DNA from 3 places in the Bradyrhizobium sp. NP1 genome. Region 3 is predicted to be linked to each of the others. Evidence: predicted binding sites of a transcription regulator. Region 3 holds the regulator's gene; each other region holds the start of a gene.
The links. The regulator LexA, encoded in region 3, represses DNA repair genes until DNA is damaged. The targets are predictions, from matches to a motif close to TGTTCNNNNTGTGTTCNG.
Positions count from the first base shown of each region.

Region 1 (4,208 bases), 680 kb from region 3:
GATATGACCTGACGCGATACGCCTCGTGCGCCCCTGCATATCTCTCCCGGGCTAGCATGCCGGCGCTTCGCGTCGGCTTTTTGAGTCTTTCACCTCCCGTTGCATCCCGCCCTTGCATTTCCCCCTGCCCAGCACCGTCTTCGACAAGAAAATCGCGATCGCCATCGTTGCGCTTGCCGTCACCCAGCTCATTGGCTGGGGCACGATCAGCTTGCCCGCCATCGTCGGGCGGCCGATCGCCGCCGACCTCGGCATGGACATTTCCTCGGCCTTTGCCGGCACCTCGGTGCTCTATGTCGTCACGGGGCTGTGCTCGCCGTTTCTCAGCCGACTGTTCTCGCGCTTCGGCGCCCGCCGCGTCATGATCGGCGGCACCATCGTGGCCATTCCGGGCTTCCTGATGCTCGCCGCCTCGCGCGGCGCCCTCTCCTATTTCCTCGGCTGGACGCTGCTGGGCTTGGCCGGGAGCGCCACGCTCACCACGGCCACCAACATCATGCTCAACGAGCTCGTGGGGCGCCGCGCGCCACGCGCCATCGGCGGCTTGATGCTCGTCTCGGGGCTTTCCGCCAGCGTCTTCTGGCCGATCACCTCACTGCTTTCGGACCTGGTCGGCTGGCGCGGAGCCTGCGCGATCTATGCCGGCATGATGCTTGCAATCTCGCTGCCGCTCTACATCTTCGCGCTGCCCGTGCGCACGGCCGCAGCGGAGGCACAGGCACTTTCCGTGGGCGAGCCGGAGGTGCATCCGCCGAGCCGCAAGAGCACGTTCTATTTGCTCACCACCGCGATCGCGCTGAACGCCTTCGTCACCTTTGGCTTGAGCGCGATCTTCATCGAGCTGCTCAAGACGGTCGGACTGCCACCGACGCAGGCCATCGCTTTCGGCTCGGCACTCGGCGTCATCCAGGTCAGCGCTCGGGCGATGGATTTTGTCGGCGGCAAGCACTGGGACGGGATTTCGACCGGCATTGTCGCCGGCATGGCGCTGCCCGTCGCGATGATGCTTCTGCTGGTCGGTGAGAACAACTACGCCGCCATCGCCACCTTCGTCCTGATCTACGGGCTCGGCAGCGGCGCGCTCGCGGTGGCGCGGGCCACCATTCCGCTCGTGTTCTACGACAGGGCCGATTACGTCAAGGCCGCATCGCGCATCGCGCTGCCCTTGAACCTGATGTCCGCGGCCTCGCCACCGCTGTTCATCGCGCTGCTCACCCGTTTCGGCAGCCACGCCCTGCTCGCGGTCGCGATCACCTGCTCGGTCGCAACGGTCCTCTTGCTGCTGCCGCTGACGCGCCGGCGCCCGATGCTGCAGGCTGCCGCTTCGGCTGCGTCGTCGGGCATGGTGGTCAGGTAGCCGCCGCAAGCCGGCATGCTGGCGGCGCCTCCTTCATCCGCGCAGCCGCCATCGCGCCAGATGGCGGTGTCCGTTATGGCTGTGCACGAGCACGAATTCGCTGACCTGCCACGTGACCGGCGCGACCGGATGTTCCTCGGCGCTGCGCGCGTCGTAGAGCAGCGTGACGTGCGGCGTGAAGCCTCGCCGTGCCAGGCGTCCAAACCCGATCCCCGCCAGCGCCGCGCCGAGCCGTTCGCGAAACCATTTCAGCGGGGTCGGCCCCTCGTCGCCAATGAGCACGAAGGGACGGCTGCCAGGCTTGCCGCGGAAGCTGACCGACCGATCGAACACGACGACAAACGGCGGGGCGCGAATGCCGGCGATCGCATCGCAGACTTTCGGGATCGCCTGCGAGGGCAGGCCGCCGAGGAAAAACAGCGAGACATGCAGCCGCTGCGGCGCGATCGGATGCCCGTCGAAACCGTGGGCCCGTCGCAAGTTGGTCGCGCGCTGGTGAATCTGGGCTGCCGTGCCGGCGTCGGGCAACGTGGCCAGAAACAGCCGGCCGCCATCGTCGCTTCCTTCACCCATCGGCACTGCATTCCCGGCACGCAACGTCCAGAACATATCAAGAACAATTGCAGCCTGGAAGGGTGGATTTGCGAAAGCGCGATCACACTCTGTTGCGCGGCCCCGGTCATCATGGACCGCCGGCCAATCAGCCGACGCGCTTCAGCCGCAGCGCCGACCAGTCTTCGTCGATCGCGATCTGGCTCACGGTATCGAGCCCGTGACCACGTGCGAGCCTGTGGATGACGTCGCGGCTCAGATCCGCCGCAAGGGCCGAGGTCAGCTTCGGATAGGCCATCCAGAGGATCGACGTCGGCAGTGCCTTCTTCAGAACAACAGGCAATTGCGCATCAAGCCGCGCGCGATTTGCCACGAACAGAAGAGCCACGTCCGCCGCCCCGAGATCGGCGCGTGCCTTGCTCGCGCCGACCTTGCGGTCGAGACCTGCCGGCGCATCGACCACGGCAAGTTTGCGGTCGCGTTTGACCTGCAGGCGCTCGGCGATCGGCTTATCCGACATGCGAGGCTCTCCCTTGGCCATGCCTGGTCGAACGAACAAACCATGCTGCCAGAATCTGGCAGGGCTACCGGTTAAGACACGCAACGCTGGGGAAATGGAGATTTTCGCGATGCCAGTTCCGAACCTGCTGCCACTCTATGTCAGCGATCCCGCGGCGAGCCAGGCCTTCTACGAGCGGCTGCTCGGCCGCAAGCCGCTCGGCGTGTTTCCGACTTATGTCGCCTTCGACTTCGACGGCCGGCTGATGCTGGGACTGTGGTCGATGCAGGCGAAGAACTTCGTCTCCGGCGGCAGTGGCCATCGCAGCGAGCTCGCCTTCATGGTCGAGAGCGAGGCCGACGTCCACCGCCTGCATGACGAATGGCGTGCAGCCGGCGTCGCGATCGAGCAGGAACCGATGAATGCGGTATTCGGCCTCACTTTCGTCGCGCTCGATCCCGACGGCCACCGCCTGCGGGTGTGCCTGCCGGACAAATAAAGCCGGTTCGTTGCGTCACGCCGGATCGGAGTGGCCCGCTCCGGCGATGCGCCGCCGGGATGGCTCGAAAGCAGCAAGACGGGCTCGGCCCTGGCGCAATCACCGATCGACGCGGGCGACCTCCCGCGCAACGTCGAGAAAGCGCACCAGCGTCGGCGTGGTGTCGTCGCCGCGCCAGACGATCCCGGTTTCGAGCAGCGGCGCGTCGTGGAGGAGGTCGACATAGCTGACGCCGGTGCGCGCGAGGTTGCGTAGCGACGCCGGCACCAGCGCGATCCCCATCCCCGCCGAAACCAGGCTGATGATGGTCTGCATCTGGATCGCCTCCTGCGCGATCCGGGCCCGGCCGCCGTGCCGGACGTAATAGCTTGTCACGAGATCGTGGAAGGCCGGCGCTGATCGCCGCGGGAAGATGATCAGCGGCGCCTTGATCACGGCTTCCGGTGCCAGGCGCCCGCGCTTGAGCGCGAGTTGCCTGCGTTCGATCCAGCCAGCCGGCACGGCCGCAACCAGCGGCTCCGACAAAAGCTTAGCGTAGCGCAGTGGCGCTGGCAGCGCGCCTTCAGCTGGCGGGATGATGATGCCGGCATGTCCCCTGCCCTCGACGAGCGTCACGATCTGCACGTCGCTGGTCGCTTCCGAAAGCGCGATCTCGACGTCGGGAAACAACGCGGCGTAGCGCCTGACGAGACTGGGCAGGATGCTGTAGTCGGCTGTGCTGACGAAAGAGAGCGACAGCGTGCCAGCGACCCCGTCACGCAGCCGCTTTGCAAGCTCCGGCAGCGCGTTCAACTGCTCCAGCGCCTTGCGCACGTGCGGCAGCAGGCTCTCGCCGAATGGCGTCAGCGCGACGCTGCGCTTGGTGCGGACGAACAGCGGCGCACCAAGCGCGCGCTCGAGCGCCAGGATCGACTGGCTGAGCGGCGGCTGCGTCATGCCGAGCGCTTCGGCGGCGCGGCCGAAATGCAGCGTCTCCGCCACCGTCACGAAATGCCTGAACTGCCGGACGTCCATATCTGATATACTCAACGACCTTATTATGCTTGAATAATATATTTTACAACAGACCGAAAGCGCCGTAACACCCGCCAAACATTTCTGCCAGGAGACGCCCAAAGATGCCCGCCTATCGTTCGAGAACCACCACCCACGGCCGCAACATGGCCGGCGCGCGCGGCCTGTGGCGAGCCACCGGCATGAAGGACGAGGATTTCGGCAAGCCGATCATCGCGGTCGCCAACAGCTTCACCCAGTTCGTGCCGGGCCATGTCCACCTCAAGGATCTCGGCCAGCTCGTCGCG
Region 1 covers NZ_CP127385.1:4,413,093-4,417,300, forward strand. The annotation lists gene QOU61_RS21355 (MFS transporter) at 113-1,357, shown strand; gene QOU61_RS21360 (2'-5' RNA ligase family protein) at 1,391-1,930, opposite strand; gene QOU61_RS21365 (hypothetical protein) at 2,058-2,429, opposite strand; gene QOU61_RS21370 (VOC family protein) at 2,539-2,907, shown strand; gene QOU61_RS21375 (LysR family transcriptional regulator) at 3,007-3,921, opposite strand; gene ilvD (dihydroxy-acid dehydratase) at 4,026-4,208, shown strand, end outside.
Region 1: QOU61_RS21360 (2'-5' RNA ligase family protein) is a predicted target of LexA. The motif match lies at 1,959-1,976, and genes of this name have one in related genera.

Region 2 (4,208 bases), 900 kb from region 3:
GGCAGCCGCAAGAGATAGGACGGATGCACCGTCACCAGCGCCTTGGTGTTGTCGTCGAGATCGATCAGCCGGCCGCGGTTCTTGTTGATGGGCGTGATCTTGCCCAGCACGCATTGCGCAGCGGTGGCGCCCATCGCCACCACGAGGCCGGGCCTGATGGCGGCAAGCTCGCGCTCATACCACGGCCGGCAGGCCTTGATCTCCGGCGTCGACGGCTTCTGGTGCAGCCGGATCTTGCCGCGCGGCACGAATTTGAAGTGCTTCACCGCGTTGGTGATGTAGACCTTGCTGCGGTTGATGCCGGCCTCTTCCAGTGCGCGGTCGAGCATCTGGCCTGCGGGCCCGACGAAGGGCAGGCCTGCGAGGTCTTCCTTGTCGCCGGGCTGCTCGCCGACCAAGACGATCGAGGCGTCTTGCGGACCTTCGCCGAACACGGTCTGGGTCGCGTTCTTCCAGAGCGGGCAGGCGCGGCAGGAGGCTGCTTCCTCGCGCAGCGTCGCGATAGTGTCCGTCGAGGTTGCAGGCTTGCGTTTCATCGAGGCTTCCGGCCGTTGCGGGATTGAAGCCGCACCGGCGATCCTTGTACCGGTCCAGTATTCGGCATCGGCGATCAGAGGCTTAATGATCGAACTGTCGTGCAGGTTCCTCCAGGATCGTGTCGGCATGTCCTCCATGGTCTTCAGCCGCACCCGCGTCGGATCGAAGATGGGTGCACAGTAGCGGCGCCAGATTTCTTCCAGCCTGTCCTCGGCTGGTGTTTCGGCGCGCGCGATCCCTGCGGTATCGCGACGGCATGACCGTCCCAATGCGCGCAGACATCAGGGGTCAGGATCGACCAGGGCATGTCGGCATAACGGCTTGCGAAGAACGGTGCGGTTGCCGCGACAATGTGATGCTCGGGCTCGAACCAGGCGACGAAATGCGACTTCTGCTCGCGGCCGACTTCGCGGAAGCGGACGAGAGTTTGCATCCTCTGCTGGTCGCGATGCACCGCCTTCGCCATTTCAGTCACCCGCGCGACCTCAGGGTCGTCGGCCACATTCAGCAGATCATGATGGCTGCGCAGCCGCCACAACAGGCGGTAGAGCAGGTCGAAGCGGTTGACGTCGCGGTGCAGGATCGCGGCCTGCGCGCGTTCGACAAACTTCGCCGCGACGCTGAACGTGTCGGCGGATGTGTCGAGCGGCTCTGTTGCGACCGCCTCGCTGCCTCCCACCGTCCACGTCACCTCGGCGGGGCTTATGTCGTTGAGCGCCAGCGCGCGCGCAGCCCTGCGCCAGCCATCGAAATCGGTTTCGCTGTCGAGCGAGATGCGATGCATGGGCTTTCCTTTCGTCATGACCTAGTGCCCGCTTTCCGAAGTTCGTGAACCATCGCCGCGACCTCTTGCACGAACTTCGGAAAGCAAAGGGCACTAGCAAACCTATGATTTCAGTGCCGCTTTCGATCTGACGTTCCTGAGACGATCTCGCTGCAACCACTGCAGGAACGTCAGATCGGCGGCACAGATGCGAAGTGACGAGGCAGGCGGCTATCGGCTTGAATCGCATTGATTTTGCTGATGAATTTTCAGGTGTCTCAAGTCGATTGACTCTTGGGAGCCTGTTAGCTTTATATTAGAACATATCATGAACAAATGGGCCAGATCCTGGTTCTCTAAAAACCAGCAATGGCCTCATCACCTCTTGAGGAGCGGCGCATGACCAGCGCACGCCTGAGCACGCTTGCGTCCTTGCGCGGCGACATCGCGCGCCTGGAAAGTTCGCCTGCAGCCGATGCGCTGAAGAAGGCCCGGCTCGGCCATGCCTTAGCCGACGCGGCGCTGCATGGCGGGCTCGCCGCGGCCGCCGTGCATGAAGTGTTTTCCGAAGGCCATCAGAGCGCAGCCGCCACCGGATTCATCGCAGGGCTCGCTGCGCGCGTCGCGCCGCGCCGGCCGCTGGTCTGGGTGCGGCAGGATTTTTCCGCCATCGAAGCCGGCGCGCTGTCGATGGCGGGGCTTGCCGAACTCGGCCTCGATCCGCGCGCGCTGGTAAGCGTGCATGCGGCCGATGCCGAGGGCGCCTTGCGGATCGCAGCCGATGCGCTCGCCTGCGACGCGGTCGGCGCGGTCGTTCTGGAAGTATGGGGCGAGGCGCGCTCGTTCGATCTGGTCGCAAGCCGCAAGCTGACACTGACTGCGCAGGCGTCCGGGGCGACCGGCCTGTTGCTGCGGATCGCGGCAAAACCTTCTCCCTCCACCGCGGAGACGCGCTGGATCGTGCGCGCGGCGCATTCGCCGCCGGCGGCACGCTTTGCCGCATGGGGCGCGCCGGTGTTCGACGCCGAGCTCGCTCGCAACCGTCATGGCCCGGTCGGTCGTTGGATCATGGAATGGAAATGTGATGAGTGCCTTTTCGCAGAACCAGCGGCGTATTCTCAGCCTGTGGCTGCCGCGCCTGCCCATCGACCGCATCCGGCGCAAACTGTCCGGCGGCAACGACGCGCCGGGTAATCATGCGGGCCGTATCCCGTGTGTCGTCATTGCGAAACAGAACAATGCGGTGACGCTTTATGCCGTCGACGATGAAGCCGCGCGCGGGGGCCTGACGATCGGGCTGCCGCTCGCCAACGCCCGCGCCATCTGCCCGGAGCTCACCGTGTTCGACGCCGACGAGTCGGCCGACGCCAGGACGCTCGAGGACATCGCCGCCTGGTGCGACCGCTTCACGCCCCTGGTGGCGCTCGATCCGCCGCATGGCCTGTTCCTCGACATCACCGGCTGCGCCCATCTGTTCGGCGGCGAGGCCGCGCTGCTCCGCCAGGTCAGCGATGAATTGCGGCGGCAGGGTTTTGTCGTCAGTGCGGCGATTGCCGGCACGTCCGTCTGTGCGCGCACGCTGACGCGCTGTGCTTCCGGCGTGATCGTGGAGGAGGGCGGCGAAGCCGCCGCCGTCCAGCGGCTGCCGGTCGCCGCGCTCGGCGCCGACGAGGCGATCGCGAGCGGCCTGCGCCGGGCCGGCTTGAAGACGATCGGCGACGTCGCTGCGCGCGCCAGCCATGAAATTGCGGCGCGCTTCGGCGCCGGCTTCACGACGCTATTGGCGCAGGCGCTCGGCCAGGACGATACGCCGATCAGTCCGCGCAAGCCGGCGCCGGATTATATCGTCGAGAAGCGCTTTGCCGAGCCGGTCGCAACCGACGGTGCGATCCGGCTCACTTTGTTGCATCTGGCGCAGACGCTGGTCGCCGCGATGGATCGGCAGGGCAAGGGCGCGCGGCGGCTGGAGGCGAGCTTCTTCCGCACCGACGGCGCGGTGCGCGCGATCGTGGTCGAGACCGGGCGGCCCGTGACCAGGGCCAATGTGATCGAGCGCCTGTTCCGCGAGCGGCTCGAGGCGCTGAACGACCCCCTCGACCCCGGTTTCGGCTTCGACCTCATACGCCTCTCCGCCGGTCATGCCGAGATCGTCGTGCAGCAGCAGCGTGATCTCGACGCCAACGTCCATGACAGCGACGTGCTCTCGGCCCTGATCGACCGCATCGCTGCGCGGATCGGAGGCAAACGCATCGTCGTGCATCTGCCGCAGGATAGCCATATCCCCGAGCGCGCGGTCATGGCCGCGCCGGCGCAGCATCATTTGATGGCCGCGGGCGAAGCAGCCTGGCCCGTGCGCATGGAGGGCGAGCCGCCGCTGCGGCCTTTGCGGCTGTTCGAGCGGCCGGAGCCGATCAAGGTGCCGTTTGCGACCGTGCCGGACGGACCGCCGCATCATTTCACCTGGCGCCGCGCCACCCATGTCGTGGTGCGGGTCGAGGGACCCGAGCGCATCGCCATGGAATGGTGGAAGCAGGATGGTGCGACGCTGACGCGCGACTATTTCCGCGTCGAGGACGAGGCGGGCCTGCGCTTCTGGATTTTTCGCGACGGGCTTTACGGCAGCGAGCTTGTCGACGGCGAGGGCAAGCCCATGCCGGCCAACTGGTTCGTGCACGGGCTGTTCGCATGAGCATGCATGAGCCTTCCTATGCCGAGATCGGCATCACGACCAATTTCTCCTTCCTGCGCGGCGGCTCGCATCCGCAGGAATATGTGCAGCAGGCCGGCGAATTGCGGCTGGCCGCGATCGGGATCGCCGACCACAACACGCTCGCCGGCATCGTGCGTGCCTATAGCGAGCTCGATAATCCCGAGATCAAGCACAGGCTGAAGCTTCTGATCGGCGCGC
Region 2 covers NZ_CP127385.1:2,838,339-2,842,546, forward strand. The annotation lists partial or broken gene QOU61_RS13415 (UdgX family uracil-DNA binding protein) at 1-1,321, opposite strand, end outside; gene QOU61_RS13420 (ImuA family protein) at 1,700-2,494, shown strand; gene QOU61_RS13425 (Y-family DNA polymerase) at 2,385-3,989, shown strand; gene QOU61_RS13430 (error-prone DNA polymerase) at 3,992-4,208, shown strand, end outside.
Region 2: QOU61_RS13420 (ImuA family protein) is a predicted target of LexA. The motif match lies at 1,618-1,635, and genes of this name have one in related genera.

Region 3 (4,208 bases):
GCCTATGATCATGTCGTGAAAGCGATCGGGGTGCCCGCCTCGCGCATTGTGTTCTTCGACGATCTCGCCGAAAACATCGAGGGTGCGCGGGCCTGCGGCCTGCAGGCGGTCGAGGTGCGATCGTCGCGCGACGTCGCCGACGCGCTCGAGGCACTCGGGATCTAGGAATTTTAGGAGTTTTCGCTGTGGCCCTCATGCCGGTTGCCGACGCTTTGGCCGCGATCCTCGCAGACAGCGAACCGCTGGAACAGGAAATGGTGGCGCTGGATGCCGCCTACCATCGCGTGCTGGCGCGCGATGTCGCTGCGCTGCGCAACCAGCCGCCGCAGGCGATGTCGGCGATGGACGGCTACGCGGTGCGCGCGGCGGATGCGGCGCAGGCAGGCGCGCGGCTGACCGTGATCGGCGAGGTCGCAGCCGGCCGCCCGTTCGAACGACGGGTCGGGCAAGGCGAGGCCGTGCGCATCTTCACCGGCGGCGTCATCCCCGACGGCGCCGATGCCGTGGTGATCCAGGAGGACACCGAGGCCGACGGCAACACCATCCGCATCACCGAGGCGGCCAGCGTCGGCCGCCATATCCGCGGCCCCGGCATCGATTTCAGGCAGGGCGAGGTGCTGCTGCAAGGAGGCACCCGGCTTGGCGACCGTCATCTGTCGCTCGCGGCCGCCATGAATCACCCCAACCTTCCGGTGCGGCGCCGGCCCAAGGTCGCGATCCTGGCGACCGGCGACGAGCTGGTGATGCCCGGCTCAACGCCCGGCCCGGGCCAGATCGTCTATTCCAACGGCTATTCGCTGCGCGCGCTGGCGCGCGCCGAGGGCGCCGACACGATCGATCTCGGGGTCGCCGCCGACACGCTGGAAGCGACCACGTCGGGCATCCGCCGCGCCCGGGATTCCGGCGCCGACATCCTGATCACGACCGGCGGCGCCTCGGTCGGCGACCATGACCTGGTGCACCGGTCGCTTCGGGCAGAAGGCGTGACCATGGCGTTCTGGCGCATTGCGATGCGCCCGGGCAAGCCGATGATGCACGGCCGGCTCGGCGCGCTCCGGGTGATCGGCCTGCCCGGCAATCCGGTTTCCTCCTATGTCTGCGCCTTCCTGTTTCTGGTGCCGTTGATTCGCGCGCTTTCGGGTCGCTCGGTGATTCACCATGCACGTGAAACCGCCCTGCTCGGCCGCGACGTCGGCGCCAACGATCAGCGCGAGGATTACTTGCGCGCGCGGCTCGACGAGCGCGACGACGGCACGCTGATCGCCACGCCGGTCAATCACCAGGACAGCTCGCTGGTTGCGAATCTCGCTGCGGCACAGGCACTTCTGATCCGTCCGCCATTTGCGCCGGCGGCGAAAGCGGGCGCGTCTTGCGACGTGCTGCGACTGCCTGACTGAGGCGATCGGGCAGCGGTTCCGCGCCCTCGGAGCGCGTTCACCGGAAATTAAGTGGTTGCGGAACACATATCGAACATATAGTGTCCGTTCATGATTTGTTTCGAGTGCTGGTATCTACTTTGATGCCGAGAATGGGAGCCGCGCTCCCGTGGTCGCATCAATCGGCACCATCAACCGGGGGACTTGCTCGAGATGCTCACGCGCAAACAGTACGAACTTCTGCGTTTCATCAATGAACGGCTGAAAGAGGCCGGCGTCCCGCCCTCGTTCGACGAGATGAAGGACGCACTCGACCTGCGCTCGAAATCCGGCATCCACCGCCTCATCACCGCACTGGAAGAACGCGGCTTCATCCGTCGCCTGCCCAACCGCGCCCGCGCCATCGAGGTGATCAAGCTGCCCGAGCTTTCCGCAAGCGGCGGCGGCAGCCGCCGCGGCTTCACCCCGAGCGTCATCGAAGGCAATCTCGGCAAGGGCCGCAGCGCCAGCTCCACCGCCGATGACGGTGAGCGTCCGGTCGCGGTGCCCGTCATGGGCCGCATCGCCGCCGGCACACCGATCGAGGCACTGCAGACCCGCAGCCACACCATCAGCGTGCCGCCCGACATGCTCGGCTCCGGTGAGCACTACGCGCTCGAGGTGCGCGGCGACTCCATGGTCGATGCCGGTATCCTCGACGGCGACATGGCTTTGATCCAGCGCAACGAGAGTGCCGACACCGGCGACATCGTCGTCGCGCTGATCGATGACGAGGAAGCGACGCTGAAACGTTTTCGCCGCCGAGGTGCTTCCATTGCGCTGGAGCCGGCCAACACGGCCTACGAGGTCCGGATACTCCCGCCGAACCGCGTCAAGATCCAGGGCAAGCTGATCGGGCTGTATCGGAAGTACTGAGTGGCACCGCGTACAGGACGGTCGCGGCGGTTGAACGCCGCCTCGGCCGCGTGTGGTGTTGTCGCGCGTTGCAAGGCTCGCATGCCAAACGGAGCAACGAGCCAGCGACAACAGCGCAAGCGCGCTCATGCTTATAAGGCGAAGCGCGTGACAGGAAACGTGACAAGAAAATGGGCAGCCGGGAAAACGCGCGCGCTGTCCTCATTGCTCGGACAGAAGCCCCCTGCCTATGCGCGAGAGGCCATTTTTGTTCCAAAGAAACTGCGCTTCACGCCAAACTAATTTGTGATGGCCGCGCAGGCCGCGAGTCGCAGAATTGCCTACAAGGAAGCCAAGGGTTGGCGTTATCGTCCACTTTGATAGGGCCCGCGCCTCCCGCAGCAAGATCGACAAACAACAATCGGTCTCCTCGCGGCACAGGCGAAAGGCATTGTGCGGCGAGCATGCTCAGGGACACGCACACAGGCACGGGTCGCTATCTCGAACGAGGAGCAACCCGATGTGTGACTACAGTCTGCATGCCGTGGCGTCCCGTCCCGCCGAGGTCGGCGAAGAACTGATCACAACGTCCTTCCGCGGGACTTCGACACGCGGCTTCGCAAGCGAGCGCGAACCAGGCGTCGCGGTTTGCCTGCTTCCCGGTACCGAGCTGGCCTTCGCCGCCGATGTCAGATACGACAGCCGGTGGATCTGGACCAAGACGATCAACTCGCGCGTCGGCAAGTTCGGCAAGATCGATCCGCTCGTGCCCGAACGGCACCATGACGCGATCGAATTTCCGGATGGCAGCTTCGTGCTGGTGACGCAACTGTGCGAAGGCCAGCGTGCGCGGGTGCTGCAACTCCCGGTGACGCAGCGAACCCCGGAGAAGGCAGCTCCTGCCGTGGAGACGCCGGCACCGCGACGGCAGCCCGTGGGTTGAGCGCGCCGCGCTAGTCGTCCGCCTGCAAATCGGTCTCCGCCGGTGTCGCATCGCGCGGAGCGGTTTGCGGTGACCTGAGAACAGGTGAGACGTCCACCTCGCCCTCGCCAGCGATTGCCAGGGACCATGGGCGGTCGAAGCCCTGCGGCTTGACCGCGCCGATGGAAAATCCCTGGCGCGTACGGCGAACCGACAGCGTGCCCTGCCTTTGCAGGCGCGCGCGGTCGATGGTTGCGGCCTCGCATTGCGCCGGCGCCTGCCGTGCCGTCACGACCAGCGCTGCACGCGCACAGTCGTCTCCAAGCGCCGCGGCATGATCGGCAAGCGTGACGAGCCCGCCATCGGCCATCGCGGCCACGCAGCCGGCCTCGTCGCAGGACACCCCCTCGCCAAGGCTGGCATCGACCGGCGGCCGCGGGTCGGCGTCCGCGGCCAGCCATTCCTTCACCAGAAACGCGTCCTTCGCCGTCCTCATCAGGTGCAGCCGCCCGTCCCGACCACGCACGGCGACGTTGCGGCCGTCGCCGGAAACCAGGACGTCGGGCAGCGGCGTCGCGACCGCCCAGACGATAGCTGCGGCCAGCGCAACCGCGCCCGACCAGCGCAGCGGCGAGCGCAACAGGCCCATCAGGATGAGGCCAAGGCTCGCCACGATGACCGGAGCGATGCCGAACGCCGCCATGCGGCCGATCGCGCCGGGCAGCGCCGCGACCCATTGCGTGACCACGATCATCCAGTCGATCCCGATCCCCATCAGCCACCAGAACAGGCCGTCGAAGCCGAACGGCATCGCCGCGAGCCCGAGCAGGCCCGCCGGCATCACGAGCGCCGAGACGACCGGCATCGCCAGAAGGTTGGCGAGGAGGCCGTAAGGGGTGACGCGGTGGAAGTGGAAAGCGGCGTAAGGCGTGGTCGCCAGTCCCGCCACCAGCGAGGCCAGCACCAGCATGACGAGCTCGCGCCCGCCCCACAGCGCAACGCGCGCGGTCGCAGAG
Region 3 covers NZ_CP127385.1:3,736,588-3,740,795, reverse strand. The annotation lists gene QOU61_RS17890 (HAD-IA family hydrolase) at 1-165, shown strand, start outside; gene QOU61_RS17885 (molybdopterin molybdotransferase MoeA) at 186-1,397, shown strand; gene lexA (transcriptional repressor LexA) at 1,590-2,291, shown strand; gene QOU61_RS17875 (hypothetical protein) at 2,791-3,213, shown strand; gene QOU61_RS17870 (ComEC/Rec2 family competence protein) at 3,224-4,208, opposite strand, start outside.